DNA from 4 places in the Paenibacillus sp. JT22N7 genome. Region 3 is predicted to be linked to each of the others. Evidence: riboswitches for the same ligand, from Rfam matches in the RefSeq annotation. Region 3 holds a riboswitch; each other region holds the start of a gene.
The links. A riboswitch is a leader RNA that binds a small molecule or an ion and turns the genes downstream of it on or off. The one in region 3 is predicted to bind cyclic di-AMP.
Positions count from the first base shown of each region.

Region 1 (7,985 bases), on a different contig from region 3:
TCCTTTACCGACGGCGAAAAGATTTCGAAAACATGGGATGCCGCCGAGTCGCATATCCAGTACAAGGTTGTGCATGCTGCTCCGCTTGCCTGGGTGGCGGTTGACCCGAAAAACAGCAATGTGCTGGACAACAAGCATATTAACAATTTTATGCGCGCAGAAGTGCCCGAGCAGTCGCGCATTCGATGGAGCCTCGGCCTGACGAAGCTCATCGAAGGCTTGCTCGGATCCGTAGGCTGGTAGAGAGGAGGTTGAAAAATGAAGCAGCATATGAAGCAAGGCTGGCGGCTCGCTATCCGCCATTTCTATATCGTCATTCTGTTATTCCTTTACCAGCTATTATGGGGACTTTTCCTTTACCGTTTTGTTGATATGACTGTACTGCCGCTGCTGCGGCGCTTTCCGCTCCAGCATCCGTCTGACTCGGCCGTGTCGCTGTTCTTCAGCGAGGCCCAGTTTCAATTGACGAAGACGGATTTGATCAATCCTTATTTGTGGCTTCTGGGCGGCTTGTTCGCTGCCCGCATGCTGCTGACGCCGCTGTTCAATGCGGGGCTGCTCTACTCGCTGCATCATATGGGCGAAACAGGTGAAACACAGTTTCTTCAAGGCATTCGCAAAGCTTGGAAGCCCGTGACGCTGCTCTATTGGCTGCGCACGCTGCTTATTTTCGCACCCGGCTGGTTCCTGCTGCCTCGCGCCTTCAAGCTGCTTATGGAGGGCCATTCGCTGGGCGAGCTGCTGCAAGGCACGCTGCCGGGCTTTGGCGGCTGGCTGCTATGGAGCTTCCTCGTTCACCTGCTGCTGCTCGCTATGCAGTTCGGCGCCGCCTCCGGCACGGGCTCCTTGCGCTGGCTCAGCCATGCGCTCCGAAATCTTTTCCCTTATGCCGGCCTCTCTCTGCTGATGTGGCTGCTGGCTGTTGCCGCTTCGCTCGCTGTGTCTGGGCTTTCCTATGCTTGGGCAGGCATGCTGGCACTCATCATGCATCAAGCCTATCATCTGCCGCGCACCTTGTTAAAAGTATGGACGCTCGCTGCCCAATACGATTGCCTGCAATCAAAGCAGAGCTGAGACCCTTAGAAAAATGAGGGCAACCCCACCTAATTCTCATTTAGTATTCTCATTTTTCTAAAGCCCTTCTCATAAAAAAACCGATTGCGGCCAAAAGGCCGAAATCGGTTTTTTGCCGTTATCCTGCACCTGCAGGTAAAGCCTCCATTTACTTCCCAGCCTATATGGCGACCTAGCTCAAACTCTCTAAATCTTCATTTTACGCTATAATTCTTGCCTATTCACACGATTCATAGCATATTAGCTGCCTATTTCTCATATAAACTGACAAAATGTTTTTTTGCCCAAGAACGGCGATAGATCGAACATTTATTAGGCAAGAAACTTGTTTTAACGCAAAATTGAGCCAAAAGGTTACATGAGAATTATTAGAAATTCATTCATATAGAAGGAAATCACATGAAAAAAACGAATTATTAGCGCAGAGCAAAATTAAACCAGCCTAATTTTTTATACCGCAAAGGTATAGAAATACGGGGGAACCACTTTGGGTGAATTGATTTCGATGCTTGGACGGCTTGATTCAAGTGTCTTGGAAATCATAGGGAACCTTCACAACCGAACCCCACAGCTAACCTCGTCGGCACCGGAAGGAGTTTCAAATTTTGAAGAAGGTTACTGCACTACTCGTTGGTCTTGTATTAATGCTTGCTTTCCAAGCAGGCAGCGTGTTCGCGAGTTCGAAGATGGATGGTGTTATCGCTGATCTGATCGGCACACCGTACCAAAGCGGCGGAACGACTACGAAAGGCTTCGACTGCTCCGGTTTTACGAAGTATGTTTTCGACAAAATGGGCATCGATCTTTCCCGTACTTCCCAAGCCCAATCGAACGATGGCAGTGAAGTGAAGAAGAGTGACCTGATCGCTGGCGATCTCGTATTCTTCAACACGAGCGGCAAAGGCATCTCCCACGTTGGTATTTACGTAGGCGATGGAAAGTTTGCACATGCTTCCTCGAGCAGAGGCGTTATTATTAGCAAACTTAGCGAGTCTTATTATGCTGATCGTTACGTATCAGCTACACGCGTTATGAGCCAAGACGCTTACGACAAGTACGCAAGCGAGCAATAGAGCCAGGCCACGCTTTTTTCGCTTACATAACGAAAAGCTGCTGTCTCAATCAGCAAAGCCGCAGTTGTTTGTCTTCGGACAAATAGCTTGCGGCTTTGCTGTTTTCTGGCAACGCCTTATGCAAGGGCACGCGACCACGCTATGCAGCAGGTTGTACGCGCAGCGGGACGCCGCTGGATGACGCTCGACGATGCGCCGCTGGCCGATTTGGAGGAGCTCCATACGTTTTCTCGGCGCAGTGAGCCTTACAAGGTATTTACGCCGTTTTACCGCATATGGCATCCTTTATGCAGAGCCACTATTCCCCTGCGGGCGAGACAACACTGCAGCAGCTTAATACGCTGAAAAATATAGATGCCAGCATGGCAGAGCGCTTCAGTCTTCCGCGGGAGCATCTGGCTGCGGCAGCCTTTCGGCAGATAGATGACTCAGCCGGGCGCGGCCAATCCCACGCGAGCCATGCAGCCGAGGTGTTGGAGCAATTTCTAAATCAACGCCTGTCTGGCTATGAAGGCGGCCGCGACCAGTTTGCGGACGACCATACGAGCCATTTGGCGCGTTATTTGAATACGGGAGCGCTGTCAGCACGGCAAGCCTACGAAGCGGCGCAGCAGCAGTTTGGAGCCGAGGCGTGGATTAGACAGCTGGCATGGCGGGATTTTTTTCTATATCAAGGAAAATACAATGAGGACTTCTACCGATATGAGCAGAAGCTTGATTTATCTGCGCTAAGCGATCAGCATTTCGAGGCATGGAGCGAAGGAAAAACGGGCATTCCTGTTATTGACGCCGCTATGAAGCAGCTAAATGAAACGGGGGAAATGCCGAATCGGCTGCGGATGGTTACCGCCATGTTTTTGACGAAAAATCTGTTATGCCCATTTACGCTGGGCGAGCAGTATTTCCGCCGCCAGCTGGCCGATTATGATCATACACTGAACCGAGGCGGCTGGCTTTGGAGCTCGTCGCTCGGCTACGACGCCGCGCCATATTTTCGCATTATGAATCCGGCCACGCAGTCCGCAACACATGATCCGAGCGGCACTTACATTAGACGCTGGCTGCCGGAGCTTGCCCATCTGCCTGATAAGCAAATCCACCTACCGCAGCCGCATGCCATCGTTGATTTGAAAGCTTCACGCGCCCGCGCGATTGAGATTTATAAGGAGATTGTATAATGATGACAAAAGCAAATGCTGCTCCTGCTGGCGCCCAGCCGCCATTTGGCTGGAAGATTGCCGCTATGGATGAATCCCATGCCCGGCAGTTGTGCGATTGGCGGTATGAGCCGCCTTACGGCATCTATCAATGGCCCGCATGGGAGGTTATGGAGCAAGCCGAAATGGAGTTCGGTGATCCCGAGCTGCGCCAGAGGCAATATGCTGCTATTTTAGACGATCGCGGGGAGCTCGCTGGTTTTGCACAGTTTTTCCCGCTGGGGGATGAAGTGCTGCGGCTTGGATTGGGTCTGCACCCACAGCTTTGCAGCAGGGGCTCAGGCACCGCCTTTGTGGCGCTGCTGGTAGAGGAGGCTTGCCGCCGCGCTCCTAATAGCGAGCTGGATTTGGAGGTGCTGACCTGGAATGCACGTGCTATTCGTGTATACGAGAAGGCAGGCTTCCGCATTACCGACACGTATATCCGCCCGACCCCGCAAGGCGCGGCGGAATTTCATTGCATGGTTTACGGAGGAGGGGAAGAAGCCTAGCGTCTCTCTTACCCCTCCACTTCCTTTCCGCTTCCTTTTCTAGCCCTTTCCTTACCCTCTCCGCTCCCATCAACCGCCGACCCGCTCCAACTGCTGCAATTGCAACGGTTCAGCCTGCCTCGTCTGGCTCATGTAACAGCCCATTCGCTCCAAAGCCTCCGACAGCTTTGCTGATGATACCGAATAGGAACAGCGGATGCGCCCTTCACCGCCCGGGCCAAAAACATGGCCTGGCACGACGGCCACGCCCGCTTCCTTCATGAGCTTGAAGGCGAACTGCTCCGAGCTTAGTCCCGTATGGGCGATGGATGGAAAAGCATAAAACGCCCCTTCCGGCATATGGCAGGAAAGCCCAAGCTGCTGCAAGCCGCCCACGAACATCGCCCTGCGCTGCTTGTAAGCCTCCTTCATTAGATCCTTGTCTGCCAATCCGCTGCGCAGCGATTCCAGAGCAGCAATCTGTCCCATAATAGGCGCGCACATTGCTGTGTATTGATGAATTTTCAGCATTTGCGAAATAATTTCCACAGGGCCGCTGGCATAACCAATACGCCAGCCTGTCATGGCAAAAGCTTTCGAGAAGCCATTTATGACGATCGTCCGCTCCTGCATGCCAGGCAGCGATGCGATGCTCACATGCTGGCTTTCATAAGTCAGCTCCGCGTATACCTCATCGGATACGACGATTAGATTATGCTCTTTCACCAGCTCAGCAATGGGGCGCCAGTCCTCATAGGACATGACCGCACCCGTTGGATTGTTCGGATAGTTGATCAGCAGCACCTTGGAGCGCGGAGTGATTTTTTCCCGCAGCGATTGTGCCGTTAGTTTGAATTGCTCCTGCTCATGCGTCTCAACGTTTACAATACTGCCGCCCTGCAGCGCTACAATGGGCGAATATGCGATATAGCTTGGAACCGGGATCAGCACCTCGTCGCCCGGACAAATCAAGGTTCTCATCGCCAGATCAATCGCCTCGCTGCTGCCCACCGTCACGAGAATCTCATCCTTCGGCTCATAATTTAATTCAAAGCTGCTCGCCAAATAACGGGCGATTTCCTCGCGCAGCTCCATGAGTCCGGCATTCGGCGTGTACATCGTCTGACCGCTTTCCAACGCTCGTATGCACGCGGCGCGCACGCGCTCCGGTGTTGCAAAATCCGGCTCGCCCACGCCCAGCGAAATCATATTTTCATCCTGCCCGGCCATATCGAAAAACTTGCGAATGCCCGAAGCGGGCAAGCTCTTTACAAGCGGTGAAACGTTATACTGCACCATAATGCCTGCATCCCCTTTTCAAAATAATCAAATGTATAGTTGTCGCTCTATTCCTTATGAAAGGCCCCACAGCTGTTTTGCCGTATCGCCGATAATTCGAATACCATGCACAATATCCTCATCCGCCACGCGGGAAAACCCTAGTCGCAGCGTATTGTTGCCCCGTCCATCCGTAAAAAAATGATGGCCTAAAGTAAAAATAACGCCTTGCTGTGAGCACGCCTCCAGAAGCTCCCGCACCTTGCATGCTTCCCGAAAGGTCACGAACAGATGCAGCCCGCCATCCCCCGACAGCGTCTCATAGGGAACATAGGCTTTGCAGGCTTGCAGCGTCAGCTCGTATTTACGCTTGTATTCCGCCCGCGCCCGCTTCAAATACTTATGCAGATTGCCATTATGCAAATATTGATAGAGCAGCGATTGGTCAAGCGTCGAGGTATGAATGTTGCGGGCCCGCTTCATGCTTTCCAAATAATCAATCAGCTCTCGGTCTGCCAGCACCCACCCCACCCGCAGGCCGGGGAACAGCACCTTCGAGAAGCTTCCAATATAAATGACGCTGTTGCCGCTGCCCGCCGATGCGATGAGCGGCGGCACATGCGCTCCGGAATAACGCAGCTCCTCATTAAATCCGTCTTCAATGACGGGAATTTCATAACGGCTCATGAGCTGCATGAGCGCCAGCCGTTTCTCCATCGACATCACGATGCCTGTCGGATTGTGATAGGAGGGGACAAAATAGGCACAATCGTAGGGGCGCTCCTCCAAAGCCCGTTCAAGCTCCCCCAAATGGATGCCATCCGGCTCCATCGTAACGCCCTTAATGTCAAAGCCATGCAGCTTGAGATTTTTTATCGCGGTATGATGGGTCGGATTTTCGCAGAGGACTGCGCCGTGCTTTTGCCTGAGCGCAGCCAGTACAAGGTCAAATCCTTCCGTAAATCCGGCAGTGATGAGCATATCCTTGCCCTGCACATCCACGCCCTTGTTCTCCATATAGGTCATCAAATACTGAATCAGCGGCTTATAGCCTTTGGCATAACCATAGTTCAGCAGCACATGGCCCTCCACCGACATACGGCCCAGAAACGCCTGCTTCACATGATCCAGATCAAACAGCTTCTCATCCGGGGCAATGCTCGTAAAAGAAATCGTACTCTTACCTGCGCGAATGCCGCGCTTCATGAGGTCCAGCTCCTCCGCAAGCAAAGCCTGCCTGCTCAGACGCTCCTTCCATGGCAACTGCCAAGACAAGGACGACGGGGCGGCGCTGCCCGCCGAATCCTCTGACACATAATTGCCTTTGCCTTGCAAGGCATATACGCGGCCCTCGTCCGCCAGCTCCGCATAAGCGGCAATGACCGTATTGCGGCTCACGCCGAGCAATACGCTAAGCTCGCGTGTCGAAGGCAGCTTCTGATGGGGCTGCAGCGCGCCTTTTATCATTAAACGCTTCATATAATCTTTCACTTGAATCGATACTGGACGGCCTTCTATGAGCTTGAAATCATGATACACTTCTCAACGCCCCCACCTTTATCATGGCATATGGTCCCGCCCGAGCGTAAACGGCTGTCGCCATCCTTTGGCGGCAAAGCTGTCGTTTCGCGGAGAAATATAGAGAAAGGATTGAAAAATCATATACTTTCCTATATTTCGAGCGTAAACGGCTGTCGCCGTCCTTTGGCGGCTCGGCGCGTTTCAGTCCGAGAAATATAGAGAAGGGCTGAAACCATCATATCCTTTCCTATATCCTAACAAAAGAACCACGACGCCGGATTTTTCATCCTGTCGTGGTTCTGCAAGCAGCGTCCTCTCGTTGCCGATCCGTCTGCTGTTCATCATCCTTCATATCTGCAAATAAAATAAGGCCGGGACCTGCAAGGACCGATACGGTCCGAATCCATTCACATGTATCCAAATCGACGTAGGCACGCGACACTAGGGTGCTCTGCGTCTCGCTTAACTGCGCAATGGTAGGAATGAAGTAGGGGCGCCAGCTCCAATTCGCCCCATAATATTCCTCCTGCCGCTCCCACTCGCCAGCCTCCACCCTGCAATAGTTGGCCGATAGCTGAATGCCGTCCTCCCGGCACAAATAAATGCGAACGCAGCTCGGCGGCAGCTCCTCCAACAGTCCGGCAATCCATCCATTGCCTGCTCCGGGTTCGTCCTCTCGACCGAAAGCGAAAGCTTGCTCCTTGTCGATGAACGCAGCAAGCTGCGCCGCTTCCTTCTGCCAATTCCTCTCGGTGCGCAAGCGCTGCTGGACATATTCCGCAAGCTCGGCCTCCAGTGCTGCGGCGAAACGATCCGCTCGCTGAAATTCCGGCTCGGCCTTGGAGAAGAAGAAGCCCTGCACATAACGGGTACCCGCTTCAATCGCACGCACCAAATCCTGGCGCGTCTCCACTCCTTCAGCGAGCAGCGACGCCCCGATCTGCTCTGCCAGCGCGGAGAAGGAACGAAGGGCGCCTAGATAGCCATTGTGCGTCGCGCTCTTTTTGATCATATGAATGTCGATTTTCAGTATATTCGGCTGAATATGGGCGATACGATCCGTACTGCTGAATCCGCTTCCTACATCATCGATCGCAATGAGGCACCCTCTCGAACGGTACAGATCCACAATGGAGCGCAGCTCATCCATCGGGCCATTAAAGCTTTCCTCGGTAATCTCGATGACGATGCGGCGCGGATCAATCCGGTATTTATCGATCAGCTGCAGCGTAAACAGCTCGCCGGATTGCTGATAGCGATGAATCCAGTTCGGCTTTAAATTAATAAACAGCAGCGACTCGGAATTTTCCGCACCCAGCTTGCGCATCGCCTGCTCCCGCAAAATCCGATCG
Region 1 is NZ_JBXENY010000014.1:90,018-98,002, forward strand. It holds gene AC50Y5_RS29355 (M1 family metallopeptidase) at 1-243, shown strand, start outside; gene AC50Y5_RS29360 (hypothetical protein) at 259-1,074, shown strand; cyclic di-AMP (ydaO/yuaA leader) riboswitch at 1,504-1,675, shown strand; gene AC50Y5_RS29365 (C40 family peptidase) at 1,677-2,147, shown strand; gene AC50Y5_RS29370 (cryptochrome/DNA photolyase family protein) at 2,289-2,492, shown strand; gene AC50Y5_RS29375 (FAD-binding domain-containing protein) at 2,435-3,325, shown strand; gene AC50Y5_RS29380 (GNAT family N-acetyltransferase) at 3,325-3,855, shown strand; gene AC50Y5_RS29385 (aminotransferase class I/II-fold pyridoxal phosphate-dependent enzyme) at 3,925-5,133, opposite strand; gene AC50Y5_RS29390 (aminotransferase-like domain-containing protein) at 5,188-6,651, opposite strand; gene AC50Y5_RS29395 (EAL domain-containing protein) at 6,917-7,985, opposite strand, start outside.
Region 1: another riboswitch for cyclic di-AMP. It lies ahead of AC50Y5_RS29365 (C40 family peptidase); the one in region 3 lies ahead of AC50Y5_RS31060 (resuscitation-promoting factor).

Region 2 (7,985 bases), on a different contig from region 3:
GGGACATGCCTTTTATATCGAGCTGAATGGGGTTCCGGTGTTCGCGAAAGGAGCCAATCATATTCCGAATGACAGCTTCCTGCCTGACGTGACCTATGAGCGTTACCGTCATGAAATTGCGAGTGCTGCGTTATCCAATATGAATATGCTCCGGGTGTGGGGCGGCGGCATTTATGAGGCGGATGCCTTCTATGAGCTGTGCGATGAGTACGGATTGCTCGTTTGGCAGGACTTCATGTTCGCTTGCAGCATGTATCCCGGAGATGAGGCTTTTCTGGAAAATGTGCGTCTGGAGGCGGAGGAAAACGTTCGGCGTCTGCGCAATCACCCATGTATCGCCATATGGTGCGGCAACAATGAAATCGATACGGCCTGGTCGCATTATGATGAAAATATGGGCTGGGGCTGGAAGCGCGACTATACGCCTGAGCAGCGCGAGCAGCTGTGGGCTGATTATGAGGCGATTTTCCACCGGATATTGCCGCAGGCGGTCGCGGGGCTTGGCAATGGTATTGCGTATTGGCCTTCTTCACCGATGCGGGGGCTGACGGGAGACGGTGAGCAGCATGCTTTCAACTTGTCGAAGAGCGGCGATATTCACTATTGGGGCGTCTGGCATAACGTAGAGCCTTTTGAAAAATACAACGTCCACGTCGGCCGATTCATGAGCGAATACGGCTTCCAATCGTTTCCTGAGCTGCAAACGGTGCAGCAGTATGCGGAAGAAGCGGACATGGCCATTGAATCGGAGGTAATGCTGGCGCATCAGAAAAACGCGCGCGGCAACCAGTTGATCAAGGAATATATGGATATGTATTTGCGCCAGCCGAAGGATTTCCCGGCATTTCTTTATTTGAGCCAGGTTTTGCAGGCGGAAGCGATGAAGACAGCGATTGAAGCCCATCGGCGGAAAAAGCCATTTTGCATGGGGTCCCTGTATTGGCAAATGAACGATTGCTGGCCTGTCGCCTCATGGGCGGGAATGGACTATTACGGGCGCTGGAAGGCGCTGCAATATTATGCGGCACGCAGCTTCCGCGACATCATGCTGTCGTTTGACTGCGCGAGCAGCGGCCGCGTCGATTGTTATGTATTGTCAGATCAAAATGAACCTTTCATCGGCGAGCTTGCGCTTGAGCTGCGTTCATTCACGGGCGAGGTGCTGAAGCAGTTTGCCGTTCCGGTATCGCTTCAGCCAAACAACGGCCATATCGCCTGCTCCTTAGAGCTGGAAGCGCTGCTTTCCGAAGGCATTCAGCCAGGTGAAGTCGTTCTTGTGGCGAAGCTAAAGCAGGGTGGACTGCTCGTGGAGGAAAAGGAGCATTATTTCAGGCCGATGAATGAGCTTGAGCTTGCGGCTCCGGCCATAAAGATCAGCGAGGTTCAAGGCAGCGGCGGCACCGCTTATGTGCTGGAGACGGATACGCTGGCCAAGCAGGTTCGACTTTCTGCGTCGATCGAAGGTGTTTTCAGCGACAACTATTTCGATCTGCTGCCGAACGAACCGCGTACGATTACGTTTTACGCGCGAAATCCGCAAGGAGATCAGGCTTTCAGCGCTGCGTCGCCGGGCGAGCTGAATGTCCATTCGATGACCGATTTTATTTAAAATATAGGAAAGTATATGATTTTCCCATCCTTTCTCTATATTTCTCGGACTGAAACGCGCCGCGCCGCCAGAGGACGGCGAAAGCCGTTTCACTTTGAAAGGACAAGCAGCCGATAGAAAAAAAGGAACCTTTCCTGCCAGCTGAAACATGGCGGGGAAGGTTCCTTTGCATTATGGTGACCCAAAATAGGCTAAAAAATTGAAAGGTAGAATAAGGAGCGGCTAAGTAAAATAGGTTCCTCAGAAGCGTTGTCGTCCGGTTCAATGTCTGCGGTCCAGCTTTTGAGATGATGAATCGCATGATCGAATAGGTTGTACACACTGTGATGATCGGCTTGCTCGCTCCGAAGCGATCGTCCTGTAATAGACAAGGTGCCGATAAAGCTGCTCAGCGCGCTGCACCACAGGCCCCAATCGTTAGGGCGCTCCATCTCGTCGACAAATGTTTCGCCAAAGCCAATGCCTTTGTCCGTCGTTACCCGCAAGCAGGCACGGTTTCCGGCGGCGTCTACATTGAGTGCTGGAATGACAAACAGCTCAATGCGTTTGACCGTAAGCTTCATTGCGTGCTTCGCCTTAGGCGGAGCGTCCGGCGCATGAAGGACAATCATATTCATCTCTCCTCACGTTCGCTTACGGAGTTAGCTGTCGGATTCGGGCCAGTGAGCTGCCCTACCAGTGCGCGATGCACCGGATTCACCCCTTGCGATTCAAGCTTTCGCTTCAACCACGTTGTTGGTTCCCCCGCTTTTTCAATTGAAAAATTAAGCGATTTAATATTAGAGTGCTAGAATTCGGCTAGGGATATATATTAAACCGTTATTCCTCAATTGTAAACCTTTTAGTAGTAAATAAAATAAATAGTACTGCTGCCTTATAGGCAAACGGGCGCTGCCGTCATTTGGTGGCAGCGCCCGTTTGCCATAGAAATAGCTGCGGATTTATCAGAAAACACCTATTTGTAGACTGACCGCTCATGTATACGTTGTTGTGAGCTAGTGCATTGGGAAAATCCAGCCAACCCATAGAGCAAGAAGAGTGAGGGTAAACAGCAGCACAGGCGGAATGATGACAAGCGTTACTTTGACATAATCCATCCAACTGATTTTTACTTTGGATTTCTGCACAAGATTCATCCAAATGAGTGAGGCTAGCGTGCCTATCGGTAAAATGAGTGAGCCAATATCGCTCCCAATGACGCTGGCGAGGTAGGCGATTTTGAGGGTAAGCGGGTCGAGGTTCATTTCAGTAAGCGTGATCGTGCCGATCATGAGTGCGGGATGATTGTTGACGAGTGTAGACATGGCGGAGACGAGCCCTCCGATTAAAATGCTTGCATTCATCAGGCTGCCAGTAACGAGCGGCTCGAACACCTGAACGAGTCCTTGCGTCAGGCCAATGTTGTGCAGGCCATAAATAATGATATACATGGCGAAGGCGAATATGAGTATATGCCAGGGGATTTTACGCAAAATGTCGTTCGGTGGCATTTTCAGGTAAATCCAGCGCCAACAAAGGAGCAGCAAGGAGCCGAAAACAGCGACCCACTCAACGGGGATGTGCAAATAGGATGCAGCAAATAAGCTGAGCCGAACGGAGAAGACGAAAAGCAGAATCGATTTCATAAAGCGGCTGCTGTATTTGGGCTGTGCAGGCTTGCTTCCGGCAGGAGTGAGTAAAGGATGGTAGCCAGAGTGAATAGGGACGATTGAAATCGTATGGGGTACTTCCCGGGGAAGCTGATGGTAAAAGTAGAGGAACAGCAGCAAGGTGAGCAGCAGCAGACCTAGTGTAGCGGGGATAAACATCATGACGGTATGCATGTACAAATCCATGCCGACGATTTTCAGCGCAATCAGATTTACAATATTGCTGACTCCGATGGGAGCGCTGGAGGCGGTAGCGATTAATGCTCCTGAGAGTAGGTATGGAATTTTTTGGTGGTTTTTCAGTCCCATGTGATGCAGCATAATGAGCAAAATCGGGGTTGTGATAAGAATGCTGCCGTCATTGTTGAAAAATAGCGTCATCAGAAAACACATCAGGTTTACATACCAGAACAACCTGAGTCCTGAGCCTCGTGCTCGAATAGCAAGCCCTTCGGCTGCCCAGATGAAAAAGCCGAAGCTTTCTAGCACGATAGCCATGACGATCGTTGCCATAATAGTGATGGCAGCTCCGCTTACAGTGGCGCTAATATGCGCTAGGTCCGACAACGAGACGACTCCGCTCAATAGGACGAGAATGGCGCCAAACGTAGCAGGAATGGCTTCATTCAGCCCTCTGGGTCGCCACAAAATGAGCAAAATAGTGAAAAGGAAAGCAAACAGGGACACGATAATGGAAGGTAGCGAGATCAAATGTTAATCACCTCGAATTCTTGATTAAATTCATAGTGAAGCAGCAAAGGGTTATTCATTTGCGGCAGCGGCAGTATGCTGAGCGGTTTCTATGCTAATGCTGTCATAGCGATTATCTGTTGCCGTAGAGGATAGTGTTAGAATAGTAGGCTGTTTAATCGGTGGAGGAGGCTTAAGAATGAAATAGAGGGACAGGCCTGATGAGCAAATAATGAAGACAGTAAGCAATCGGGTTTCCTCCTTTCTAGTGATAACGCATATGAGGACAATTATCATGGGGAGATACGAATAATATATTTATATGTGGCCTACTGATAGAGGGTACTAGACGTTAATAGTAGATTGCTATAATTCCGCGAAGCGTCCCCCACTCCGAAAACACAAAACAACCCCGGCCCGATGGAGGGCCGAGGCTGCTTCGTTAACCTTTTACTTGGATATGGACATAGGCGCTACCCAATTGGATGACCATTGCTGCAATTCGCGAATGACCGGCTCCAGTGCGTGTCCCTTTTCAGTGAGCGAATATTCAATGCGAACTGGAATGTCTGGAAAGACGGCGCGGCTTACAATGCCCTCAACTTCAAGATCCTTAAGCCGCTCAGACAGCAGTCTGCCGCTAATGGGAAGGGCGCCTTGAATGCAGCTGAAGCGCTGCGGCCCGGACAGCAACTGATAAATGATCAAGCCGGTCCATCGTTTGCTTATAATGTCCATCCCTTTGTGCAGGCGCGGACAAAGCCCGGATTTCTCCATGTAGATCACCTCATTATAACTTGCTATTAAGTATAGCTTTAATAGTATTTATATACAAGCAAACTTTTTGAACGCTCATAACTTGACGTAATGGAATTTCGAATATATAATTAGTTACTAATGGTAAGCGAAAATTTGTTCCCCTATGATTGTTAATAAGGCAAGGTGCATGTATAGCAGATGAAGCTTAGCCTTTCAACCTATTATATCAAAAACAGATGAAGAAGGTGCACACTAATGATTAAACCATCCATTCGTTCTATTATAAATGACAAAATAAAAACAATTGAAGGCGATTCATACGATATCCACGTTGTCGGACCGATTCAGCTCCCGGTTGAGCTTGATGGCGAGACGAAGATTTTCCAGTGGTACAGCTGGCTGAAGCGTGAGAAAAATAGCGCGCAGGACGAAGCAGATCTATACAGCGAGCTGGCAAATGGGCATTATGCGGAGCTTCAGCAATCCAGCGTGCTCGTCTATGGCGATTTTGCCGAAGGCGAAGATGCGCTGATTCGCATGCACAGCATTTGCCATACGGGCGATATTTTTGGCAGCCAACGCTGTGATTGCGGCTTTCAGCTTAAGCAGTCGATGCGAATGATTACCGAGCATGGAACGGGTGCCTTATTTTATTTGGCCAATCATGAAGGCCGTGGCATTGGCTTGTTCAGCAAGGCAATGGCTTACCTGCTTCAAGAAGAAGGACTGGATACGGTTGATGCGAACTTGGAGCTGGGCTTTGCCGAGGACGCTCGCGATTACAGCGAATCCATTGCAGTCTTGAAGCTGCTTCGCTCGCAGCCCGTATCGATTATTACGAACAACCCGCGCAAAGTGGAGGCGCTTCGTGATGCTGGCATGCACATTGCCCGCCGTGTTCCGCTTTGGGGCCAAACCTCGGTCTACAATGAGAAGTATTTGACAACAAAGGTTGTGAAGTCAGGGCATTATTCGGCCGAAGCCCAGCATGAGGATAATCAGGTCAAAGCGCTGTAAGATCAGGAGATATTTTGAAGATAAGTTAAGGATACGGATGTGTTTTAAAAAAAGTTTGCGCGGAGGCCTGCTTCCGCGCTTTTTTGCCGTAACTTCCGCTCTGTTCATGCGTCTATTGGATATTGACGATAATGTGGCATATACTATTAGGGTGAGAGGGCCAGGTGAACATGACGATTGAGGTGAATAACGACGTGCGTAGTCGTAACTATAGATGGAATATTTTGGTTCTTATTTTTGCGTTATTCATTGCAGGCTGCAGCGGCAACAATAAAAATACAGAGGAACGACGGGATTCCCATGCTGGGGCTCAGGTTTCGCCAGTTGTTCAAGGTGTCCCCCAAGAGAAAGACAATTTGCTGGAGCAATACCGCCAGACGGTGCAAAATGCGAAGGAGCCGTTCGAAATAGTCTCATTCCTGAACGAAAATATGTCGAAAGCGGGACAGGAGCGGGCGGATACGATGATACGCGAGCTGAATGCGTATTATAACAATGATCTAGAACGAACGCAGGACGCTTTTTTTGAAAATAATGTGCAGGAGGTGCTGCTCCAGCAGCAATGGCCGATTACGGCTTCCAACGCCGCCGAAATTCAGGATGCCGCTGTGAAGCAGCTTGTTATTACGAAGCTGATGGGCGGCTACAAGCTGATTATGGTAGAGGGCACCATTTATCCGATCATTGATTTTGAATTGCAAAAGGTTTACAAAAATTACGTATCACAGCAGATGAACGATTATATTTTTTTGCGGGCGGTAGAATCCAATGAGGTATCAGCGAAGGATGCCGGACTGATCATAACGTGGGACAAGCTGGCTAATCGCGCCGTTTTGTCGGAAAACTATATTAAGACGTACCCAAACTCAGCAGAGCGCCCGGAAATCGAGCAGCTTTATTTAAACAGCTACTTATCGATGTATATTTATGGCCTCAATAATACGCCCATATTCGATATGGAAACGTATCGGCTGCTCAGCGAGGTCAAGGCGAGCTATCAAAAGCTGGTGAAGGAGCACCCGGAAACGGTAACAGCTCAAATTGTGTCTCAGTTTTTGGATGTGCTGGCGACGACGGATGAGCAAGTTTACAACCGGATCAATGGACAGCAGATGGATATCCGGGCGGTCAAGCAATTTCATGAACGTTTTCAGGCGAAAGCAGAAGAGTTGCTTGGTGCTTAAAAAGGCTGATTTATGACGTCAGAAACGGGCAAATTTCTTTTGCGTTTCATAGGCATTTCAAGTATGATGGATGTTAAAGATTAGCGACGTACAGTCAGAAGGAGCCTTTACATGAATTCAAAAACAAGTCATTGTAAAATCGTCGATTGCACTATTCGCGATGGCGGATTAGTAAACAACTGGGATTTCAGCGTAGAGTTTGTCCAGCACTTGTACAAAAGCCTGAACGATGCTGGCGTTGATTATATGGAAATTGGCTATAAAAACTCGCCAAAGCTGCTCAAAGGCGCAGAAAGTGCCGGTCCTTGGCGTTTTCTGGATGACGAGTTTCTGAGAACCGTTATTCCTAACAAAGGAACTACGAAGCTGTCTGCACTCGTTGACGTAGGCCGTGTAGACGAGAACGATATTTTGCCACGCAGCGAAAGCTTGCTTGATCTTATCCGTGTCGCTTGTTATGCGAAAGATGTGGACAAGGGTCTTGAGCTGGTTAAACTATTCAGTGACCGTGGCTATGAGACGACGCTGAACATTATGGCCTTGTCGAATGTAATGGAAAACCAACTGCTGGAAGCGTTCGAATTGATCAATGACAGCGTTGTTGATGTTGTGTACATCGTCGATTCCTACGGCAGCCTGAAGCCGAATGATGTAAGCTACTTGACGGAAAAGTTCCGCAAGTATCTTCCAAACAAACGTCTGGGCGCGCATATGCACAACAATTTGCAGCTAGCATTCGCTAATACGCTTATTGCTGCTGAGGGCGGCGTCGAGCTGCTTGATTCGTCCGTATATGGCATGGGCCGCGCAGCAGGCAACTGCAACACAGAACTGCTCGTATCCCAACTGCAAAACCCAAGATACAAAACACGCCCAGTACTCGATATGATTGAGAAATACATGATTCCGCTTCGTGAGAAGGAAGAGTGGGGCTACATTATTCCTTATATGATTACTGGTATTTTGGACGAGCATCCGCGTTCGGCAATGGCGCTTCGCGATTCCGAGGACAAGGATAAAGCGGTTGATTTCTATGACCGTATGACAACGCCAGAATTATCGCATAGCAAATAATAG
Region 2 is NZ_JBXENY010000001.1:183,825-191,809, forward strand. It holds gene AC50Y5_RS00810 (beta-mannosidase) at 1-1,609, shown strand, start outside; gene AC50Y5_RS00815 (hypothetical protein) at 1,801-2,220, opposite strand; cyclic di-AMP (ydaO/yuaA leader) riboswitch at 2,225-2,390, opposite strand; gene AC50Y5_RS00820 (arsenic transporter) at 2,605-3,969, opposite strand; gene AC50Y5_RS00825 (winged helix-turn-helix transcriptional regulator) at 4,399-4,725, opposite strand; gene AC50Y5_RS00830 (GTP cyclohydrolase II) at 4,963-5,724, shown strand; gene AC50Y5_RS00835 (hypothetical protein) at 5,889-6,908, shown strand; gene AC50Y5_RS00840 (aldolase catalytic domain-containing protein) at 7,020-7,982, shown strand.
Region 2: another riboswitch for cyclic di-AMP. It lies ahead of AC50Y5_RS00815 (hypothetical protein); the one in region 3 lies ahead of AC50Y5_RS31060 (resuscitation-promoting factor).

Region 3 (7,985 bases):
TGTTCAGGATCAGACGATATGGGATCTAATCAATACGAAGGAGTTTCAAAGATTACGGCGTATTCGGCAGCTCGGAACGTCTTATCTTACTTTTCATGGCGCTGAGCATAGCCGATTCTCCCATTCTCTTGGCGTGTATGAAATTACTAGAAAGATTATTTCCCAATTCGAACGCAATGGTTTTCCCGGCTGGCCGCAGGAGGAGCGGCTATTGGCGCTTTGCGCTGCACTGCTGCATGACGTTGGTCATGGGCCATTTTCCCATTCGCTGGAACAAGTATTCGATACGCATCACGAGCAGTGGACCTGCAGCATTTTGCTTGAGGACACCGAGGTCAATCGTATACTACGAAATGTAGCAGACGACTTTCCTGAACATGTCACTGCTGTTATTAATAAGACATATCCGAATCCAATTGTTAGCGGCTTGATTTCCAGTCAGCTTGATGCGGACCGAATGGACTATTTATTGAGGGATGCTTATTTCACAGGGGTCAATTATGGCAACTTTGATCTGGAGCGTATTCTGCGTGTGCTCCGTCCTATTAATGGAAGGATTGTTGTTAAAGAAAGCGGCATGCACGCCGTAGAGCATTATTTGATGTCCCGCTATCAAATGTATTGGCAAATTTATTTCCATCCGGTTACGAGAAGCTCGGAAATCATCCTTAGACAAATATTTCGCAGAGCGAAGGAGCTTTATGAGGGTGGGTACACATTTGGTTGGATGCCGGAGCCGCTGAAACGGCTGCTTGACGGGACAATTGGGGTTAAACAATATTTGAAGCTGGATGAGGCGTATTTGCAGACAGCCTTTATAGAATGGAGCGACGAAGGCGATGAACTGCTGGCGGAGCTATGTGATCGTTTTTTGACGCGTCGCCTCTATAAATACATCATGTTGGATAAACCGGATATTGGCCTCTTTAATGAAGTAAGACAACAATTTGCAGCGATCGGGTTGAACCCGGATTACCATATGGAAATTGATTTTCCATTTGATCAACCGTATGATGTGTATCAGCCTGATACGAAAAAAGGCGGAAAAGAAGAAAAGACGCCGATTTTGTTAATGGATAGCTACGAGGCTGTCAGTGAAATTTCCACGAAATCTGACATCATTCGTTCCATTACTGGACTTCATCAGGGCCAGTCCCATTTGTATTATCCGGAAGAGAAGCTGCGCGCTGCCGCTGATCAATTAAGCGATAAAGTACGAATGTTATTTAAAATATAGGAAAGTATATGATTTTGCCATACTTTCTCTATATTTCTCGGACTGAAACGCGCCGCCAAAGGACGGCTTTCGACCGTTTCACCATAGACTATAATATAGAAGGAGCTTGCTCAATTATGATTTCTTTATTCGACACACACACCCATTTGGACTCCCCGCATTTTGACGAAGACCGCGAAGCTGTTATCGAAAGAGCGCGTGCGGCAGGGGTGGATTTAATGGTTAATATTGGATTCAATCGGGAAACGATTCCAACAACACTTGCGCTGGCAGAAAAATATGATTTTATATATGCAGCAGTTGGCTGGCACCCCGTTGACAGCATCGATATGCTGCCGGAGGATCTGGGATGGATTGAAGAGCTTTGCTCTCATCCTAAAGTGGTAGCCATTGGCGAAATCGGACTGGATTACCATTGGGATACGTCCCCAAAAGACGTCCAGCATCGCGTATTTCGCGAGCAAATTCGCTTAGCCAAGAAGTTGAAAAAACCAATTATTATTCATAATCGCGATGCCCATGAGGATATTGTCAAGCTGCTGAAGGAGGAAAATGCTTCTGAGGTTGGCGGCATTATGCATTGCTTTTCCGGCAGTCCAGAAACGGCTCAAAAATGCCTCGATATGAACTTCTATATATCGTTCGGGGGACCGCTTACATTCAAAAATGCAAGGGTGCCAAAAGAGGTGCTTGCGATGGTTCCGAGTGACCGAATTTTGATCGAAACGGATGCCCCATATTTGACCCCTCATCCATTCCGAGGGAAACGAAATGAGACGTCTTATGTGTCGCTCGTTGCGGAAGCCGCAGCAGAAATATTAGGAAAATCGGTGGCCGAAATCGCCAATTTAACGACCGAAAACGGTAAAAAATGTTTCGGAATTGTGTAAAAACGGCTATAAAAACGAGAATAAGTGACCTTTACGGCGATAAAACTAATTTTTCATGCTGAAATAGACTCTCTTTTCCGTAAATATCCTAAAATTTCGCTTAAATCGGTTTTTATCTGATCTTTACAATTAGGCTCCGATGAAGGTATGATTCATTTCAGAGCTTTAAATTTTTGTATTGGATTTCCAGTTTGCGCTTAATCTTCGAACTTTGGAGAGCGGGGGAACCATGCACGATGCTGTGAGGAATTTGCGGATCACATTGCACGCGCACCTGAATTTCTTCTAGGGGTGAATTTGGCGGGGATTGCCATGAGCATTCTTCCGACGATAGGGCAGCTCTCTTGCCCGAACCCGACAGCTAACCTCGTAAGCGTTTATAGAGAGTGATCAACCTCGTGCATCCACCATTCCTGAATAGTCTATTTTGACGTTCCCGGGAAGCCACGAAACAGATCCTCTGTCGACGGGCTTTCTTTTTATTTTTGAATATTGGGTAAACCGTCGTCATAGGGTAAATCTAGGAGGTTGCAGAGGAAATATACTGGAGCGTGCTAGAAGCACGCCAATATACTATAGTCGCGTCAATGGTATCATGCGTAATTCGACGGCGGGGCTATGAAGGAGGACCGATGAAGTGGGCATTATTCAATCAAGTGAGACCCATGGGAAACGATCATCCAGCATGTCTTTCGCATTGCGATGGAAGCGTGAAAACTTGCGTTTGATTCTTTTGAGTACTACGATCTCAATCGCTATGACTTTCATGTTTTTGGTGTTGTTGTACGGATCGGCTGACAAAAGCGTATCCGTAGTAGTGAATGGACAAGAAACCGTTGTTTCAACGAAACAATGGGTCCTGCAACGCCTACTGGATGAACAAGCTATTACAATTGGCCCGCATGACGAGGTATCTGTACCTCTGAATACGGCAGTAAAGGATGGGGACCGCTTTGAAATTAAGCATGCGGTACCGCTACTTGTAAAAGCTGATGGCAAAACATCAACGGTGTACACGACAGAGAAAACCGTGCAGGCAGCGATAAAGAAATTAAATATTCCTGTTGAAGATGATGATAAAGTATTACCTTCGCTTGGCTCGGGCGTCAGCGCGGATATGACCGTAACAGTCATTCGCGTCGATACGAAGCTAGGCAAGTCGTCCAGCCCAACACCGTTCACCATTGTGAAGAAGGAAGATCCGAACCTGGAAGTAGGCAAGGAGAAGGTTGTGCAGACGGGCAAAGAAGGCGTCGTAACGATCAAAATTGAGAAGCAGTTTGAAGATGGCGTACTTGTCTCCAAGAAAGTGGTAGACAAGGTAGTCGAAACGGTTGCGGTCAATCAGGTCGTTGCAGTCGGTACGAAAAAGCCGGAGCCTAAAGTTACTGTGCTGTCGACAGCGACAACCAGCAACAATGTAACGGTAGACGGCACAACGCTCACATCCAAAAAAGTGCTCAGCAACGTCACATTGACGGCCTATTCAGCTGGCTTAGCATCAACGGGCAAGAGCGAAGGGCACCCGGACTACGGAATTACGGCCTCTGGCGCTAAAGTATCGGAAGGACGGACAATTGCCGTTGACCCGGATATCATTCCACTCGGTTGGTGGGTGTATATCGAGGGCATTGGTTTCCGCCGTGCTGAAGATACCGGAAGTGCGATCAAGGGCAATAAGATCGATGTTTATTTTGACAGTGAGAAGCAAGCTAATAAATTTGGTAAGAAAAAAGGATTTACCGTTTATGTGATTGGTCCTAACAAGCCATCGCTTAGCTAATTAGTGGCAGTTCTTTATGGATTGTGCTCTAGTTTATCGCAATCATAAGCTAAATATGACAGGATGCGGAAGAGGCCTTGCCTCTTCTTTTTGTTTGCGTCAGATTCGCTTGAATGGCCAATTGGGGTTATAATAAAACAGACGTGAATGAGCGGGTTGTTGTTGCAGCAATCGCCCATTTTTTCTGAAATATAAGATTGATAAGTTTCACATTTATAATCAGCTTATATTTCACCGCGAAACGGCAGCTTTGCCGCCAAAGGACGGCGACAGCCGTTTACGCTTGAACGAATATCCAAGATAAGTTTCCCTTTGTGAAAGGATTGTTCGATGTGATCAAGGAAATGATTGTAGTAGAAGGCAAAGAGGATACGGTAGCGATTAAGCGGGCCGTTGAAGCCGATACGATTGAGACGAATGGATCGGCCATTGGCGAGGATGTGCTGCGGCGCATCGCGCTGGCACAGGAGCGCCGTGGCGTTATTATATTTACAGATCCGGATCATGCGGGAGAGCGTATTCGTAAAATTGTCGCTCAGCGCGTGCCGGGCTGCAAGCATGCTTTTTTACCGCAGGAGCTGGCTTCCTATAAAGGGGATATCGGCATTGAGAATGCGGCGCCTGATGCGATTAGGCAGGCGCTCTCGGAGCTGCGTACAGAAACGGCTGAGAGCGTCGGGGCCATTACATGGGACGATCTGATGGCAGCTGGCTTAATTGTGCATGAAGAAGCGGCAAAGCGGCGGCTGGTTATGGGCAAGCTGCTGGGGATCGGCTATGCGAACGGGAAGCAGTTCTACAAGCGCTGCACGAGCTTCTGCATTACGCGCGAAGAGTTTGAGAAGGCGCTGCAAGCCATGGAACAACAGGAACAGGGGTGACGAAGGCGTATGACGGAGCAACAAAGCTTGAATAAAGGCGCAGTTAAGGCCGCAGAGGTAGCTACGCCTAAACGAACAAAGGAAATTATTGCGAAGTACGGGTTCTCCTTTAAGAAGAGCTTGGGACAAAACTTTCTCATCGACCAAAATATTTTAAACAATATTGTCAGCGCAGCTGAGCTTGACGAGACAAAAGGCGCGCTTGAGATCGGCCCTGGTATCGGAGCATTGACGCAGCGCCTTGCTGCAGTTGCGGGAACGGTAACGGCTGTTGAAATCGACAATCGGCTCATTCCGATTTTGCATGATATTTTCGAAGGCGAAGCGAATGTGGGCATTGTGCACGGCGATGTGCTTAAGCTCGACCTGAAGCAGCTGTTCGAAGAGCGCTTCAGCGGCGTAACGGGCGTTAGCGTCGTGGCGAACCTTCCTTACTATGTGACGACGCCGATTTTGATGAAGCTGCTGGAAGAGCGCCTGCCGCTGGAAAACATCGTCGTCATGATCCAGAAGGAAGTCGCGCAGCGGATGGCAGCAAAGCCAGGCGGCAAGGAATATGGCAGCCTGAGCGTGGCTGTGCAATATTATTGCGAGCCAAAGCTCGTCTGCACCGTTCCGCATACGGTGTTTATTCCACAGCCGAATGTGGATTCAGCTGTCATTAAGCTTGCGCTGCGGGACAAGCCGGCTGTTGATGTGCCCGACGAGGCGCATTTCTTCCGCGTCGTGCAGGCCAGCTTCGCACAGCGCCGCAAGACGCTCTACAACAATTTGACGGCGCTTGTGGGCAAAGAACAGCGGGAGGCCCTTACAACGCTGCTGCAGGGGCTTGCGATCGATCCTGCGCGGCGGGGTGAAACATTGTCGCTGGAGGAATTCGCCAAGATCAGCCGCGCATTTTTGGAAGTGGGCTGGAAAGGCTAAATAAAGATGGGCGCCGCCGGGCAATAGCCTCGGGGCGCCCGTTTGTTTTTTGCGCACACTACACGCCTTATGCCCATAGGATAGACGAAGAGGTGATTTACCTATGGAGCAAGGGGAGCTGGTCGTCCGCAAATCGTATGGCGGTGACGTGCTATTCCGCGTAGAAGCTGTTCGAACGCATCATGCCCTGTTGAAAGGCACGGATTACCGATTGCTTGCGGATGCACCGATTCCTGATTTATCGGTTGTTCGCGATCCAAAAAAAGAAAAAGCTACGCAACTGGTTCGAGTAAAAGTAAACGACTCGCTCAGCCGCATACGTCAGCAACATGAGCAAATGGCCGTTCAGGTGAAGGCGGATATTCGGCATGCGATGCCACAAAGCCAGCCTTTCTTCGAGGTGCCCGGCAAAGTGCTGCATTTGGACGGTGACGGCAATTATTTGCGTAAAAGCATGCAGCTGTACCAGACGATGAACGTACCGGCACATGGCGTGCATGCGCATGAATCACAGATGGCTGATTTGCTTTACCGTCTGCTGCCTCAAGTGAAGCCGGACATTGTGGTCATTACGGGACATGACGGAGTGCTAAAAACAAGGCTGGAAGCCGATCTGCACAGCCTAAGCAGCTATAAAAACTCGCAGAGCTTCTATAATGCGGTCCGCGTAGCACGGGAGTATGAGAAGAACCGCGACGGCCTTGTCGTCATTGCGGGAGCGTGCCAGTCGCATTTTGAGGCGCTGCTGCAAGCCGGCTCGAACTTCGCAAGCTCGCCCGGGAGAATTTTGATTCATGCGTTAGACCCGGTATACATTGCAATCAAAGCAAGCTATACGTCCATACGAGATACAATTAACCTGGCTGATGTCATTCATGGCACCATCAGTGGCATTGATGGCGTAGGCGGCATTGAGACGCTGGGAAGGTACCGCATTGGTTTGCCAAAGCCTAAAATTAAGGCAGTCGAGTCATCCTTGCAAAGCATTTCTTAACAAACGGCCGAGTGCAGTTGAGACTCGCAACAGTTCTCGGCTTCATTGATTTTATAATTTTTCGATAAATTATTCATGGAATGATAAAAATGGATGAAAACACCGTTGACAATTAAATAAGTTGACTGATATAATATTTTGCTTTGTTTGACAACCCCTCTCCATTTTGTTATAATGGACAAGGAAAGAGGTGGTAGTGGACAATGGCAAAAAATGCCCTACTGGATATAAAACGCAATTTGGAAGCTCATGTGGGCTCCAAGATTCGTCTGCGAGCAAATGGCGGTCGTCGTAAGACCGTTGAGCGCACCGGTGTGTTGGAAGAAACCTACCCTTCTGTTTTCATTGTTAAACTGGATCAGGAATCGCAGTCATTCAAGCGTGTTTCCTACAGTTATGCGGATATACTGACGGAGTCGGTGGAAGTGACCGTATGCAATGATGAAGGTCAAGTCCGAATTACCCAGACATAACATCAGATCTATAGATGCCGACAGGCTATACTAAACGCGGAGACGACAGTTCTTCGCGTTTTTTTTCATTTTCTAAGCTGGAATCGGTCGATGGGCGCTCATGCGTATAGGGCTGCTGGATTGTCGCATACTAAGGGGGCATAACCAATTCAGCAGCAAGGGAGGATCTCACGCATGAGCCGCAGAAGACGCAGTGTAATGTCCGAGGAGCTAAAGTATGAGCTGGCGAAGGATCTAGGTTTTTATGATACGGTGCAAAAGGAAGGCTGGGGCGGCATTCGCGCCAAAGACGCTGGCAACATGGTCAAGCGGGCGATCCAAATGGCAGAGCAGGCCGCAGCGAATGGAATCAATCGGCCTTAACATGGCATCCGTAATGCGAGGCAAAATCAGCAATAATCGGCTAAGAGTCGCCGCTCTTTACATAAGCGGCAGCACTCTTAGCTTTTCTTCTGCCCGTTTGCTATAATATTGGATAAGTTAATGATAGGAACGGGAGAGCTTAGGATGAAAATTTATGAAAAAGCTCCGGCTAAAATCAATTTATTGCTCGATGTGCTTCGCAAGCGAGAGGACGGCTTCCACGAGGTCGAGATGATTATGACGATGGTAGACCTTGCAGACCGCCTTGAAATGCAGGAGCTGCCGCGCGACACGATTATTATATCGAGCCAGGCCGGCTACATACCTTTAGATGAGAAAAACCTGGCGTTTCAAGCGGCACGTCTTATTAAAGACCGCTATGATGTGCGTAAAGGTGTATATATTCATTTGGACAAAAAGATTCCGGTAGCCGCTGGCCT
Region 3 is NZ_JBXENY010000017.1:9,240-17,224, forward strand. It holds gene AC50Y5_RS31050 (HD domain-containing protein) at 1-1,237, shown strand, start outside; gene AC50Y5_RS31055 (TatD family hydrolase) at 1,354-2,127, shown strand; cyclic di-AMP (ydaO/yuaA leader) riboswitch at 2,312-2,519, shown strand; gene AC50Y5_RS31060 (resuscitation-promoting factor) at 2,765-3,910, shown strand; gene rnmV (ribonuclease M5) at 4,243-4,791, shown strand; gene rsmA (16S rRNA (adenine(1518)-N(6)/adenine(1519)-N(6))-dimethyltransferase RsmA) at 4,801-5,715, shown strand; gene yabG (sporulation peptidase YabG) at 5,819-6,709, shown strand; gene veg (biofilm formation stimulator Veg) at 6,913-7,182, shown strand; gene AC50Y5_RS31085 (small, acid-soluble spore protein, alpha/beta type) at 7,357-7,545, shown strand; gene ispE (4-(cytidine 5'-diphospho)-2-C-methyl-D-erythritol kinase) at 7,690-7,985, shown strand, end outside.

Region 4 (7,985 bases), on a different contig from region 3:
CCGAGCAGTCCCTCTTCCATCCGGCTCAGCATCGTCTCAGGAGAGACATCAATGAGGCGAACCTCATCGGCCCATTCCAGCGTGTCCGCCGGAACCGTCTCCTCCGCGCGAATGCCCGTCATTTTGAAAATAACCCCGTCCTCGCCCTCCAGCTCGTAGACATTAATCGTCGTAATGATGCTGATGCCATGCTCCAGCAAATATTGAATGTCCTCCAGCCGCGTCTGGAAACGGGCGCACGTACGGTTGCGATGGGCGAGGCCATCGACGAGCACGACCTCCGGGTTGCGGGCGAGCAGCGTCTCCAGCGGCAAATCCTGCTGCTCCTTGCCATCGCGCTGCCACTTAATGCTCGGGACATGCTCCAGCTCAGACTCAAGCGCGGCTTGATTCCTATTTGTACTTGGAGCTGGCGTTAAGGCGCAAATGACGACATCAATGCCCTGCTGCTTCAGCAGCTGGCCTTCCTGCAGCAGATGATACGTTTTCCCGGAGCCTGCGACCGAGCCAATAATGATTTTCAGGCGTCCCTTATGCAGCCGGGAGATAGAAGCCAATATCTCCTCTGGCGTCTTGCGTTGATACGGTGGCATTCTGCTCCCGCCTTCTTTTTTATTTGGCGATTCGTGTGGATAAAGCCAGATTCAGCTCCAGCACATTTACGCGCTTGTCACCGAATAGGCCGAGCTCGCGTCCTTTCGTATGCGCGTGCACAAGTTCTTCAAGCTCTGCCTTCGGCAGTCCTGTCAGCTTGCTAATTCTTGCAATTTGTACGATAGCCGACTGCGGCGTAATATCCGGGTCAAGCCCGGAGCCGGAGTTCGTTATTAATGCAAGCGGCAGCTGAGCAATCGGCACCTCGGGATTATCCTGCTGCCACTGGGCGATAGATGCTTTCATGCGAGCCAGCAGCTCCGGGTTCGAAGGGGCATAGTTGTTAGAGCCGGAAGCTTCCGCCTTATAGTCAATGCTCGACACCCGCCCCTGAAAATAGCGCTGATCGGTGAAAGGCTGACCGATCAGCGACGAACCAACGACGTTGCCTGCGCTGTCCTTGAGCAGGCTGCCATTGGCCTGGGCCGGGAACAGCAGCTGCGCGGCGCCTGTGCTCACAAGCGGATACACGATACCGCAAAGGAGCAGAAACAGCAGGCTGGCGCGCAGCGACATCCCGATTACGGAAGATGGGGAGGGCGGCACTGATGAAGACGAAGCGGATGGCATAGGTGACGATGGACGTTTTCCTTTTAAAATAGCATGCATAGCACAATTCCCTTCTTTCTAATTAAAGGTTCGTTTCATTAATAGGCCGCAGCCGATCTGGACGGCGTTAAATCCAAATATGAACCATCATGTCGATGAGCTTAATGCCGATGAACGGCGCGATCATGCCGCCGAGCCCGTAAATGAGCAAATTGCGGCTGAGCAGGCGGGCGGCGCTGAGCGGACGATAGGCGACGCCTTTCATCGCTAGCGGAATGAGCAGCGGAATAATGATCGCATTAAAGATGAGCGCGGACAAAATCGCCGACAGCGGAGAGCCAAGCTGCATCACATTCAGCGCCTGCATTTGCGGAATCGCCAGCATAAACATCGCGGGAATGATGGCGAAATATTTGGCTACGTCATTGGCAATGCTGAAGGTCGTGAGCGCGCCGCGCGTCATAAGCAGCTGCTTGCCGATCGAAACGACCTCTATAATTTTGGAAGGATCGGAGTCCAAATCCACCATATTGGCAGCTTCCTTCGCCGCCGTCGTGCCGCTGTTCATCGCCAGGCCGACATCGGCCTGCGCGAGTGCGGGCGCGTCATTCGTCCCGTCCCCCGTCATGGCGACGAGCTTGCCTTCCGCCTGCTCGCGCCGGATGACGGCGATTTTATCCTCCGGCTTGCTTTCGGCAATAAAATCGTCGACGCCCGCTTCTCTGGCGATAGTTGCCGCCGTAAACGGATTATCGCCCGTACACATAATCGTTTTGATGCCCATCGCTCGCAGCTGGTCGAACCGTTCCTTCATGCCAGGCTTGACCGTATCCTTCAAATAAATCAAGCCGAATATGTGCTGATCGACGGCGATAGCGAGCGGCGTGCCGCCTTCCTTGGCAATCCGCTCCGTCTCCTGAGCCAAATCAGCGGGTATGTCTCCTCCTTGGGCGAGCACCCAGCTGCGAATCGCTTCAACTGCTCCTTTGCGCACGAGCCGTCCATCGGCCAAATCGATGCCGCTCATCCGCGTCTCGGCCTGAAAGGGAACGAATTGACCGCCTTCGCCAAGCGCGGCATCGTAGGTTTTATCATGCTTTTTCATCCATTCCAGCACCGAGCGGCCTTCCGGCGTTTCATCCTGCAGGGAGGAAATAGCGGCCCATGCCGCTGCCTCATCTGCCCCAGCAGTGCCCACCGGATTGATTTCGCTAGCCATCCGATTGCCGAAGGTGATCGTTCCGGTTTTATCCAAAATCATCGTATTAATGTCGCCAGCTGCTTCGACCGCCTTCCCGGACATGGCCAGCACATTGAACTGGGTGACCCGGTCCATGCCGGCGATGCCGATGGCGGACAGCAGGCCGCCGATTGTCGTCGGAATGAGGCAGACGAGCAGCGCGATGAGCACGGGAATTTCCAAATTGACGTCCACATAAGCGACAATCGGGCCAAGCGTGACGACGACGATGAGGAAAATAATCGTCAGGCTTATCAGCAGCGTGTTCAGGGCAATTTCATTCGGCGTTTTCTGCCGCTTCGCGCCTTCGACGAGCGCGATCATCCGGTCGATGAACGTTTCACCGGGCTCGCTCGTGATTCGCATTTTGATGCGGTCGCTGATGACCCGCGTTCCGCCCGTCACGGAGTTGAAGTCGCCGCCCGCCTCCTTGATGACGGGTGCCGATTCGCCGGTAATAGCCGATTCATCGACGGAAGCGAGGCCTTCAATGACCTCGCCGTCGCCGGGAATCATTTCCCCTTGCGAGACGATAACGATATCCCCTTTGCGCAGCTCCGTAGAAGGGACGATTTGAATGCTGTCGCCCAGCAGCTTATTCGCCATAATTTCCTGCTTCGTTTTTTTCAGCGAGCCAGCCTGTGCTTTCCCGCGGCCTTCGGCTAACGCTTCGGCAAAGTTCGCGAACAGCACCGTAAAGAGCAAAATAATAAAAACAGTCAAGTTGAAGCCGATGCGATCCTGCGAGTCGAAGTACCCTGGAAATAGGGTCATGAGCAGAACGATCAGCGTTCCAATCTCGACAACGAACATGACCGGATTTTTCATCATATGGACCGGATTCAGCTTGAGGAGGCTCATCTTTAGCGCCTCAGTCACGAGCGGTCCGGTGAACAGTTTTTTAGCACGTTGGTCATTCATAACGCTTACCCCTCATTTCCCTTTAACGGATCGTTAAAAACTCGGCAATTGGCCCTGTGACAATGACGGGCAGAAACGTGAGCGCGCCGATCAAAATAACGACGCCCATTAGCATAACCGCAAACAGCGAATTGTCCGTTCGGAACGTGCCAATCGTCTCCGGCACCCACTGCTTGCGGCTGAGTGATCCGGCAACAGCAAGCAGCGCAATCATCGACATATATCGGCCGAAAAACATCACAAGCCCGGTCGTTATATTCCAGAACGGCGTATTGTCGGCCAGCCCCTCAAACCCGGAGCCGTTGTTGGCGGCCGAGGACGTATATTCATAAAGCACCTGCGTAATGCCATGAAAGCCCGAATTGGATATAGCGCCTTGCCCCAGGTCGGTTAGAAAAGCCGCTGCCGTTGGCGCGAGAATAATAAACGGATGCACGAGAATGGCAATGGCAATGAGCTTCATTTCGCGCGGCTCTATTTTTCGTCCGAGAAATTCTGGTGTCCGTCCGACCATCAGCCCGCAGATGAACACCGTCAGCATCGCATACATCAGCATATTGACGAGCCCGACGCCTTTGCCGCCGAAGACGACGTTCAGCATCATTTGGGCAAGGGGAACGAGCCCGCCAAGCGGAGTGAGCGTATCGTGCATCGAATTGACCGAGCCGGTCGTGGCCGCCGTCGTCACCGTCGTGAACAGCGCGGACTGGGCGATGCCGAAGCGAACCTCCTTGCCCTCCATGCTGCCTTGCGAAGCGTCGATGCCGAGTGTGGCGATCAGCGGGTTGCCGCTTTTTTCAGCCGTATAGGAAATCGTAAGAAAGATCAGAAACAGCGCCATCATCGCCGAAAAAATAACCCAGCCCTGCTTGCTGCTTTTCGCAAACCGGCCATACATGAAGGGCAGCGCGGCAGGCAGTGCCCACATGGACAAAATCTCAATGACATTCGTCAGCGGGTTGGGATTTTCGAACGGATGGGCGGAGTTGACTCCGAAAAAACCGCCGCCATTCGTGCCAAGATGCTTAATCGACTCCAGCGAGGCGACTGGCCCGATGGCGATATGCTGAACCGCGCCCTCGAGTGTCGTAACGGTCAAGGTAGGGCTAAGCGTTTGCGGCACTTGCAGCGCCACAAGCAGCAGCGTAATGATAATAGCGAGCGGGAAGAAAATCCGCGTATGTGCTTTGACGAAATCCTCGAAAAAGTTGCCGAGCGTTCCGCCTTTGCTCGTAATGCCGCGCACGAAGGCGACAGCAACGGAAAAGCCGGTAGCGGCGGACGTAAACATCATCATCGTAATGACGGCCATTTGCGCAAAATACGTCAGCCCTGATTCGCCGCTGTAATGCTGGAGATTCGTATTGGTCATAAAGCTGATGACCGTATTTAGGACGAGTGTCGGCTCCATGCCGCCGATTCCATTCGGGTTAAGCGGCAGACCGCTTTGCACCCTCAGCAGTACATAGCTGACAGCTACGAGCACGAAATTGAGTGTAATAAAGCTGAGCGCATATCTTTTCCAGCTCATGCCTTGGCGATTTTTGAGCCCGATTACTGCATATATGAGCGCTTCGATTCGTCCAAACAGCTTGTCAGTACGGTTTGGAACGTTTGAAAACACGGAATATAAATAATGCCCAAGCGGCTTTGCGATCAGCATGATCATGCCGACGACTACCGCCATTTGCAAGACGTCCACAGCTGTTCCTCCCTTGCTATAAATGATGAAACGTTATTTGCTAAAATTTTTCCGGATGGAGCAAGGCGTAGACGAGATACACCAGCAAAGCTCCTGTAACGAGCAATATGAGAATCATCCCCGTTCCTCCGTTTCGCTAATGGACCGATCGCACCAGCGTATAAATCCGGCAATCAGCCCGAAAGCTGCGATTAAGGTCAAAGCCATTCCGATATCCAGCATAGCTGCAGCGCTCCTTATTTCGTTTTATCCCTAGTCATTTTGGAAAAAAAGGCAGCAAAAAAGAAGCCTTGGGCAAAGAGGACTCTTCACCCGCAGCTTCCTTCATCCGGGCATCATACGCCCCTGATTCGCCTGCGATAAGTGTAAGTGTGGCCTCTCCCGTTGACGCTTGCGAGGTTAGCTGTCGGATTCGGGCGCGAGAGACGCCCTACGCTTGGCACTTATCGTGCCCTTGCGATTCACCCCGTGACGTTCCCTGCAATTGTCCATTGGACAACGACAGAGAGCCGTCGATGGTTCCCCCGTTTCTGCGGCAGTGCAGAACTCAGCGTTTGAAACAAAATGCCTGCCGATGTTGCGAGTGTTATTTTCGAAAAAAAGACAACAAAAAACCACAGAGGCGTATGACGCTCTGTGGCCTGATTTACAAGGTCACAATCGTTCACCATTCCTCTCTACACCTGCGCTTACGAGGTTAGCTGTCGGATTCGGGCGGTGAGAGTCGCCCTACATTTGCCTGAAGTTTCATGACACTCCTGCAAACGATTCACCCCTGCGCTGCCAGCTTCCGACTCTCACATCGGATGGCTGCAGTGCGTTTGGTTCCCCCGCTCTTCGCCTATTGGGCGAAGACTCAGCGATCAAGCAAAAACGACTTCGTCGTCCTTCTGGGACGAGCGAAGAGCTTTGCCCTTAGAAATATAGAGAAAGGATAACGAAAACCTATACTTTCCTATATTTCAAGGTGAAACGGCTATCGCCTTCCTTTGGCGGCGCAGCGCGTTTCAGTCCGAGAAATATAAGCCTATTTATAAGTGCAAAACTTATAAATTCTTATATTTCAAAAAAAGGTTCATGCATGCTATGAATCATACTCCCCCGCCGCGATTGCTGTAAAGGAAGCTTACGCCGCAAAAGAGAGCGAATGCAGCGGATTAGTTTGATTTTAAACGCTTACAACGAGATTTATCTTTAGCAAGGTCGATTTATCTCGCGATTTCTTTAAAATATAGGAAAGCATATGATTTTTTTCTTCCTTTCTCTATATTTCATCGCGAAACGGTAGCTTTGCCGCCAAAGGACGGCTTCAGCCGTTTACGCTTGTTTACTCAAAGCACCCCCTCTTTCCAGAAAACAAGGAAACGAATATGATAAATAGCATGCTGACAGAATCAGGTGTTTGCGGCTGCTCGGCCGCGTATTTAAATAGCGGGGGGATGAACGATGTATAAAGTGCTGCTGGTAGATGATGAAGAAGAGACGCGCAGCGGGCTGCTGCACGAAATTGCATGGGAGCGCCATGGCTTTGAAATTGTAGATACGGCGGCGAACGGCAGGGAAGCGATGGAGCTGATTGAGCGTCTGGAACCGGACATCGTAGCGACGGATATTAGCATGCCGTATATGAACGGCTTGGAGCTGGCGGAATGGACGAGGAAGACGTATCCGCTGACGCGCATCGTTATTTTTTCCGGCTATGATGAATTTGAATATGCGAAGCAGGCGATCGGCTTGCAGGTGGATGAGTATATTTTAAAGCCATTTTCCGCGCAGCAGCTGCTTGAGGTGATGGACAAGGTGAAGGAGCGGCTGAACGATGAGCGCGAGAAGCGGGAAAATATGCAGCTTTTGCAGGAGCATTACCGTACGAGCCTGCCGGTCGTAAAGGAGCTGTTCCTGTCGTCGCTGCTCACCCGCAAGCTTCCGCTGCGGCATATTGAGGAGAAGCTAGAGAAATATGAGCTGGATTTAGCGGGAGAGGCGTACATTGTGTCCGTGCTGCACACGCATGTATTGGAAGCGCTTCCCGGATTGCCGCTCCGCGCAGCGGAAAGCTCGCTTGCGGCCTCCAGCGATCTCGACCTCAAGCTGTTTGCCCTGCGCAATGTGGCGGAAGAGGTGTGGGGCAGACTCGGGCTGGGCAAAGTTTTTCTGCATCAGGATCGGGTGGCGCTGCTCGCAGTTGGACGGGGAGGAAGCGCGCAAGAGCTGATGGAGCGGACGCTGGGCGGGCTTGCTGAAATGCTGCAAAATATTCAGAAATACTTGCGTTTTCCCGTGACGATTGGGGTCAGCTCAACGCTGGCGGATGTCGCGCAGCTAAAGCAGGGCTATGAGGAGGCGCAGCAGGCGCTCGATTATCATAATTTGGTGGGCAGCAACCGGATCATCTGCATTGACGATGTAGAGACGCGCTATGTGGAGGAGCTGCAATTTGACGAGCTCAAGGAGCAGGCGCTCATTCGCTGCCTGCGCGTAGGCACGCATGAGGAGCTGGAGCAGCTGCTGGCTGCGCTTTTTGACGAGATTGAAGGCGTCCATGCCGCTTACCGGGAATACCAGCTTTACATGCTGGAGATGATGACGGCGGTCATGAAGCTGGTGAGGGAGGCAGGGCTGAACCTGTACGATATTGTGGGATACGAGCTGCAAATTTATGCGGAGCTGCAGCAGCTTAGCGGGCTGGCGGAGACGAGAAGCTGGTACATGTCGCTCTGCGAGAAAATTCGCCATCATATCGCCAGCCGCAGGCAAAGCTCCTACAAGCAGCTGGTCGAGGAAGCGGTGCGTTACACGAAAGCAAACTTCCATGACAGTGAGCTGTCGATTGCCCGGCTGTGCAGCCATTTGCATATTAGCGCGGGATATTTCAGCAGCCTGTTCAAGAAGGAGGTGAAGCTTACCTTCGGCGGTTAT
Region 4 is NZ_JBXENY010000004.1:281,619-289,603, reverse strand. It holds gene AC50Y5_RS12840 (histidine kinase) at 1-593, opposite strand, end outside; gene kdpC (potassium-transporting ATPase subunit KdpC) at 613-1,224, opposite strand; gene kdpB (potassium-transporting ATPase subunit KdpB) at 1,331-3,364, opposite strand; gene kdpA (potassium-transporting ATPase subunit KdpA) at 3,387-5,066, opposite strand; gene kdpF (K(+)-transporting ATPase subunit F) at 5,107-5,184, opposite strand; cyclic di-AMP (ydaO/yuaA leader) riboswitch at 5,440-5,629, opposite strand; cyclic di-AMP (ydaO/yuaA leader) riboswitch at 5,738-5,938, opposite strand; gene AC50Y5_RS12815 (response regulator) at 6,513-7,985, shown strand, end outside.
Region 4: another riboswitch for cyclic di-AMP. It lies ahead of kdpF (K(+)-transporting ATPase subunit F); the one in region 3 lies ahead of AC50Y5_RS31060 (resuscitation-promoting factor).